DNA from 3 places in the Streptomyces sp. NPDC048254 genome. Region 3 is predicted to be linked to each of the others. Evidence: riboswitches for the same ligand, from Rfam matches in the RefSeq annotation. Region 3 holds a riboswitch; each other region holds the start of a gene.

What was found. A riboswitch is a leader RNA that binds a small molecule or an ion and turns the genes downstream of it on or off. The one in region 3 is predicted to bind thiamine pyrophosphate.
Region 1: another riboswitch for thiamine pyrophosphate. It lies ahead of ACGFZQ_RS18635 (thiamine ABC transporter substrate binding subunit); the one in region 3 lies ahead of thiC (phosphomethylpyrimidine synthase ThiC).
Region 2: another riboswitch for thiamine pyrophosphate. It lies ahead of thiO (glycine oxidase ThiO); the one in region 3 lies ahead of thiC (phosphomethylpyrimidine synthase ThiC).

What each region holds. Positions count from the first base shown of each region.
Region 1 covers NZ_JBICZJ010000006.1:131,379-133,637, forward strand. Annotated here, with positions in the region: gene ACGFZQ_RS18635 (thiamine ABC transporter substrate binding subunit) at 1-1,099, opposite strand, end outside; TPP riboswitch at 1,180-1,287, opposite strand; gene rlmN (23S rRNA (adenine(2503)-C(2))-methyltransferase RlmN) at 1,312-2,259, opposite strand, start outside.
Region 2 covers NZ_JBICZJ010000011.1:330,555-332,813, reverse strand. Annotated here, with positions in the region: gene ACGFZQ_RS30380 (FAD-dependent oxidoreductase) at 1-770, opposite strand, end outside; TPP riboswitch at 900-1,011, shown strand; gene thiO (glycine oxidase ThiO) at 1,009-2,178, shown strand; gene thiS (sulfur carrier protein ThiS) at 2,175-2,259, shown strand, end outside.
Region 3 covers NZ_JBICZJ010000012.1:51,584-53,842, forward strand. Annotated here, with positions in the region: gene thiC (phosphomethylpyrimidine synthase ThiC) at 1-1,134, opposite strand, end outside; TPP riboswitch at 1,127-1,304, opposite strand; gene ACGFZQ_RS30785 (YibE/F family protein) at 1,376-2,259, shown strand, end outside.

The DNA of each region.
Region 1 (2,259 bases), on a different contig from region 3:
TCAGTACGAGTGACGTCCACGTCTTGACCCACTGGTCACGGTTGGCGGCGATCTTGTCGGGCGCCATGGTCTCGGGGTCCTGGGCGGCGGGACCGTACTTCGTGAACTCGGCAGGCACGGCGGCCCCCTTGACCACCGGGTACACGAACATGTTCAACGGCATGTCCTCCTGGAACTCCTTGGAGACCAGGAAGTCGACGAGCGCCTTGCCGCCCTTGGTGTTCTTGGCGTTGCTCAGCAGCCCGGCGAACTCGATCTGCCGGAAGCAGGTGCCGGTCGCCACGCCGGTGGGCGCGGTGCTGGGCTTCGGGTCGGCGTAGATGACCTCGGCGGGCGGGGAGGAGGCGTACGACACGACGAGCGGCCGGTCGCCCTTCGCCTTCCTGCCGCCGGCCGAGCCGGAGAACTCCTCGTTGTAGGCCTGCTCCCAGCCGTCGACGACCTTGACGCCGTTGTCCTTGAGCTTCTTCCAGTAGCCCTGCCAGCCTCCCCCACTCTCGGCTTCGCTCGAGCGGGAGGTGCCCCCATCCCCGTACGCGGCGGCGGAGCCGAGCAGGAAGCCGAGCCCCGGCGAGGAGGTGGCCGCGTTCTCCGTGACGAGGAGGTTCTTGTACTGCGGCTTGACGAGGTCGGCGTAGGAGGTGGGCGGGGTCAGCTTGTGCTTGCTGAAGTAGGCCTTGTCGTAGTTGACGCAGATGTCGCCGTAGTCGATGGGGGTGACCCGGTGCTTGCCCACGTCGAGCTGGTAGTCCGTGCCGACCTGGTCGAGGCCCTTGGCTTCGTACGGCTGGAAGAGACCGTTGTCGAGAGCGCGGGAGAGCAGGGTGTTGTCGACGCCGAAGAAGACGTCGCCCTGCGGGTTGTCCTTGGTCAGGATCGCCTTGTTGACGGCCTGGCCGGCGTCGCCGTCCTTGAGGACCTTCACCTTGTAGCCGGACTGCTTCTCGAAGTCCTGGAGCACGGTCTTGGAGACGGCCCATGAGTCGTGGCTGACCAGGGTGACGGTCTTGGAGTCGGTCCCGGTACCCGACGACGAACACGCGGACAGCGTGACGAGGCCGAGCCCGACGGCCGCGGCCAAGAAGGTCCTTGTGTGCACTGGTGTTTTCCTCCTGGGGTTGACCAGGAAGAGACGCGGCCCTGCCCAGAGGATCTGATCTTCTGGGCAGGGCGCAACAGCTTGAGTGATGACCGAACTTCCTACCCAGAATGACCTGGGCGAGGTTCAGAGGGTCTGCGGCCCGATTGCCGCACTCTCAGCGCTGTGGCGCTCCCCTGTCGGAATATGAAGATGTACCTGCGGCCCTCAGATTACCGCTCGGTGGCCGCGAGCTGACCGCAGGCTCCGTCGATCTCCTGACCACGGGTGTCCCGGACGGTGACGGGCACACCGTGCGCGGCGATGGCCTCGACGAAGGCCTTCTCGTCCTCGGGCCGCGACGCGGTCCACTTCGAACCCGGCGTCGGGTTCAGCGGGATGAGGTTGACGTGCACGGGCTTGCCCTTGAGGAGGCGGCCCAGCCGGTCCCCCCGCCACGCCTGGTCGTTGATGTCGCGGATGAGGGCGTACTCGATCGACAACCGCCGCCCGCTCTTCTCGACGTACTCGAACCCGGCGTCGAGCACCTCGCGCACCTTCCACCGCGTGTTCACGGGGACGAGGGTGTCGCGCAGTTCGTCGTCGGGGGCGTGCAGGGAGATCGCGAGCCGGCACTTGAGTCCCTCGTCGGCCAACCGGTGGATGGCCGGCACGAGTCCGACCGTCGACACGGTGATCCCGCGCTGCGAGAGACCCAGCCCGTCCGGGGCCGGGTCGGTCAGCGCCCGGATGGCGGTGACGACCCGCTTGTAGTTGGCGAGGGGCTCGCCCATGCCCATGAACACGATGTTGGACAGCCGCGCCGGACCGCCGGGCACCTCCCCGTCCCGCAGCGCCCGCATCCCGTCCACGATCTGGTGGACGATCTCCGCGGTGGACAGGTTCCGGTCGAGGCCCGCCTGCCCGGTCGCGCAGAACGGGCAGTTCATCCCGCACCCCGCCTGCGAGCTGATGCACATGGTCACCCGGTCCGGGTAGCGCATCAGCACGGACTCGACGAGCGTGCCGTCGAACAGCCGCCACAGCGTCTTGCGGGTGGTGCCCTCGTCCGTCGACAGATGCCGTACGACGGTCATCAGCTCGGGGAACAGCGCGTCCCGCAGCCGGTCCCGGGAGCCGGCCGGGATGTCCGTCCACTGGTCGGGGTCGTGCGCGTAGCG
Region 2 (2,259 bases), on a different contig from region 3:
GCGCCCAGGTCGATGCCGGAGCCGGCCAGCCAGGCGGTGGCGGGGCGGGCGCCGATGCCGACCACGACCGCGCCCGCGGGCAGCCGCGAGCCGTCGTCGAGCACCACCGCGCCGGGTTCGACACGCGCCACGCGCGCGTGCGTGCGCAGTTCGGCGCCGCTGTCGGCGTACCAGGCGGTCATCGGCGCGGCCACCTCGGCCGGGAGCGCTCCCGCGAGCGGGCGGTCGGCGGCCTCCACGACGGTCACCGCGCAGCCGGCCTCCCGGGCCGCGGTGGTGAACTCGGCGCCGATCCAGCCCGCGCCGACCACCACGATGTCGTGCTGCCGGGCGAGTACGGGCCGCAGCCGCTCGGCGTCGTCCAGGGTGCGCAGCAGGTGGACGCCGGGCACGCCCTCGGTGCCGGGCAGCGCGATCGGCTCGGCGCCGGTGGCGAGGACCAGGACGTCGTACGGCACCGGTCCGGCCTCGGTGTCCAGCTCACGGTCGGCGGGGCGCACGCCGAGGGCCTCGCGGCCGAGCGCCAGCTCGATGCCGAGCGCCTCGAAGTCGACCTCGAAGGCGGAGCCCTCCGCCTTGCCGAGCAGCACCGCCTTGGAGAGCGGCGGCCGGTCGTACGGCTGGTGCGGCTCGGCGCCGATCAGGGTGACGGTCCCGGTGAACCCCTGCTCACGCAGGGCCACGGCGGTCTGCACCCCGGCCATGCCCGCGCCCACGACCACCACGCGCCGCGTCTGTGACGTGCTCTGTCGCTGCGTCTGCTCGCTCACGTGATCACCATAGACAAGAACGATAGACAACTGACAAAGAGTCAGTCAGGGGGCGTGCTGAGTGACCTGCTCCACACCGCCGGCGCAGGCCGTCTTACGAGGGCGGAGCCCCGCGGTCTAGGGTGGCCGGTAAGCACACGCGGGAGCCCGGGCGCACTGGGCTGAGAGGGAGGCTGGCGGCCTCCGACCGTACGAACCTGATCCGGGTCATGCCGGCGAAGGGAGGGGCTGGACGCCCATGTCCGCACATACGTCCGACGTCCTCGTCATCGGGGGCGGCATCATCGGCCTGGTCACGGCCTGGCGGTCCGCGCAGCGCGGGCTCGCCACCGCCGTGGTCGACCCGGAGCCAGGCGGCGGAGCCGCGCAGGTCGCGGCGGGAATGCTGGCCGCGGTCACCGAACTGCACTACGGCGAGCAGACCCTGCTGGGGCTCAACCTGGCCTCCGCCCGCCGCTATCCCGACTTCGCCGCCGAGCTCACCGAGCTGACCGGCCACGACCTCGGCTACCGGCGCTGCGGCACGCTCGCGGTCGCGCTGGACGCCGACGACCGCGCGCATCTGCGCGAGCTGCACGCCCTCCAGCGGCAGTCGGGGCTGGACTCCGAGTGGCTGTCCGGGCGAGACTGCCGGCGCCTGGAGCCGATGCTCGCGCCGGGCGTACGCGGCGGGCTGCGGGTCGACGGCGACCACCAGATCGACCCGCGCCGGCTGGCGGCCGCCCTGGTGGCCGCGTGCGAGCGGGCCGGGGTGGTCTTCCACCGCGACTGGGCCGAGCGTCTGGAGGTGGTACGGGAGCGGGCCGCCGGTGTCGTCACGCGCGCGGGCGACCCGCTGGGCGCGGACCGGGTCGTGCTCGCCGCGGGGAGCCTGAGCGGGCGGCTGGCGGGGGTGCCGGACGAGGTACTGCCGCCGGTGCGGCCCGTGAAGGGGCAGGTGCTGCGGCTGACCGTGCCCGCGCGGTACGCGCCGTTCCTCAGCCGGACGGTACGGGCCGTGGTGCGCGGCGGCCATCTCTACCTGGTGCCCCGGGAGAACGGCGAGCTGGTCGTCGGGGCGACCAGCGAGGAGCTGGGCTGGGACACGACGGTCACCGCGGGCGGCGTGTACGAGCTGCTGCGCGACGCGCACGAGCTGGTGCCCGGCATCACCGAGCTGCCGCTGACCGAGACCCGGGCCGGGCTGCGCCCCGGCTCCCCCGACAACGCGCCGCTGCTCGGGCCGACCCGCCTCGACGGACTGCTGCTGGCCACCGGTCACCACCGCAACGGGGTGCTGCTCACGCCGGTCACGGGAGACGTGATGGCGGAGCTGCTGACCGGCGGTGAGCTGCCGGAAGAGGCCCGTCCGTTCACGCCGAAGCGTTTCGGCCCCGTCCCCGGCGCACTCCTGGAGCAGACCGCATGAACATCTCCGTCAACGGGGAGCGCCGGGAGATCACCCCGGGCACCGCTCTCGACACGCTCGTGAGGTCCCTCACGGCCGCGC
Region 3 (2,259 bases):
GAACTGGGCCTCGTCGTTGGCGTCCGCGATGGAGCCGGGGCGCAGGCCGTCGCCCAGCGAGTACGTGACGTCGTAGGTGGCGAGAATCTCGCAGAGTTCCTCGAAGTTCTCGTACAGAAACGATTCCTTGTGGTGCGCGAGGCACCAGGCCGCCATGATCGAGCCGCCGCGCGAGACGATGCCGGTCTTGCGGTTGGCGGTGAGCGGCACATACGGCAGCCGCACGCCCGCGTGGACGGTCATGTAGTCCACGCCCTGCTCGGCCTGTTCGACGACCGTGTCCTTGTAGATCTCCCAGGTCAGCTCCTCGGCCCTGCCGTCGACCTTCTCCAGGGCCTGGTAGAGCGGGACCGTGCCGATGGGGACGGGGGAGTTGCGCAGCACCCACTCGCGGGTGGTGTGGATGTTGCGTCCGGTGGAGAGGTCCATGACCGTGTCGGCGCCCCAGCGGGTTGCCCAGGTCATCTTCTCCACCTCCTCCTCGATGGAGGAAGTCACGGCGGAGTTGCCGATGTTGGCGTTGACCTTCACCAGGAACCGCTTGCCGATGATCATCGGCTCGATCTCCGGGTGGTTGACGTTGGCCGGCAGCACGGCCCGTCCCGCCGCGATCTCCTCACGGACGACCTCGGGGGAGACGTTCTCCCGGATGGCGACGTACTCCATCTCCGGGGTGACCTCACCCCGGCGCGCATACGCCAGCTGCGTGACCGCCTCGCCGTCACGGCTGCGGCGCGGCTGGCGCGGGCGGCCCGGGAAGACCGCGTCCAGGTTGCGCAGTCCGCCACGCGGAGAGGTGTGCTTGATCCCGTCGTCCTCGGGACGAACGGGGCGGCCCGCGTACTCGGCGGTGTCACCGCGGGCGATGATCCAGTTCTCCCGCAGCGGCGGCAGGCCCCTGCGGACGTCGGTCTCGACGAGCGGATCGGTGTACGGGCCGGAGGTGTCGTAGAGCGTGACCGACTGCCCGTTGGTGAGATGCACCTGACGGACCGGCACCCGAAGGTCGGGGCGCGAACCCTCGACATACCCCTTGTGCCAGCCGATCGACTCTCCTGCCTCTTGGGGTGTTTCACCCGCAATGGGCTGTTCGTCCTGACTGAAGGCAGGCGTGCGTGCGTCCTTGTTGGTCATGAGACCTACTCCCTACGCCGGCATTACCCGGTAACAGGTTCGGCGGTCGACGCAGCGGCTTCCGTCGGGCGGCGTTTCATGTGAAACATCACTCGTTCCACGTGAAACATCGCGAATACGGAGGTCAGCGCCCTCTCAGCCCGGTGCTCCGAGCTCCCGCGTGTGCAAAGGTGCCTCCACGCTAGCGTCAATTCGGGCGCGGTGAACAGAGGGCCCCTGTCGTTCTTGCGATGATCGGGCGGTGACCACGACACAGCAGCACCCCTATCCGCCCCCCGACCCAAGGCGCGGCAACGGCGCCGCACAGGGCGGCGGAACCGGCCACGGGGGCCACGGTGCCGGTGACGGACACGACCACGGGCAGGGCCACCAGCACGACCAGGGGCGCGCTCACAGTCACGACGACGGCCACATCCTCGGCCACCCGCCCGGCCAGGGACCGGGCCAGGGACCGGGCCAGGGACCGGGCCAGGGACCCGGCCAGGGCGGCTCGGGGGCAGGCGGCGGGCACGGTCACTCGCACAGCCACAGCCACGGCCCCGCCGCGCCGGTCTCCAAGCATCTGCGCAAGGTCATCGCGGCGATCCTCATCCCCTTCACCGCCGCGGTCGTCGTCGGGCTCGTGGTGCTGTGGCCCGGCGGCGCCCCGTCGCACGAGCGCACTGGCGTCGGCTTCGACCGGCAGACGCAGGCGGCCACGGTCACCAAGGTCGTCTCGGTCAGCTGCAAGTCGGTCAACGCTTCGGGGGACAGCTCGACAGGCGACACCTCCACCGCGGAGGGCAGCTCCGCGAAGCAGGAGGAGGACGGCACCTGCAAGAAGGCCACGGTCCGGGTCGACACCGGCAAGGACAAGGGCCGTACGTTCACCGAGATCGTGCAGCCCGACCAGTCGCGTCAGCTGGACGAGGGCGAGAAGGTCGTGGTCGCGTACGAGCCCTCGGCGCCCAAGGACCTGCAGTACTCGGTCACCGACGTGAACCGGAAGTTCCCGATGGCGCTGCTGGCCGGGATCTTCGCGCTCGCCGTCGTGGTGGTGGGTCGGCTGCGCGGTGTGATGGCGCTGGTCGCGCTGGCCGTCAGCTTCCTGGTGCTGACCATGTTCATCCTGCCGGGGATCCTGCA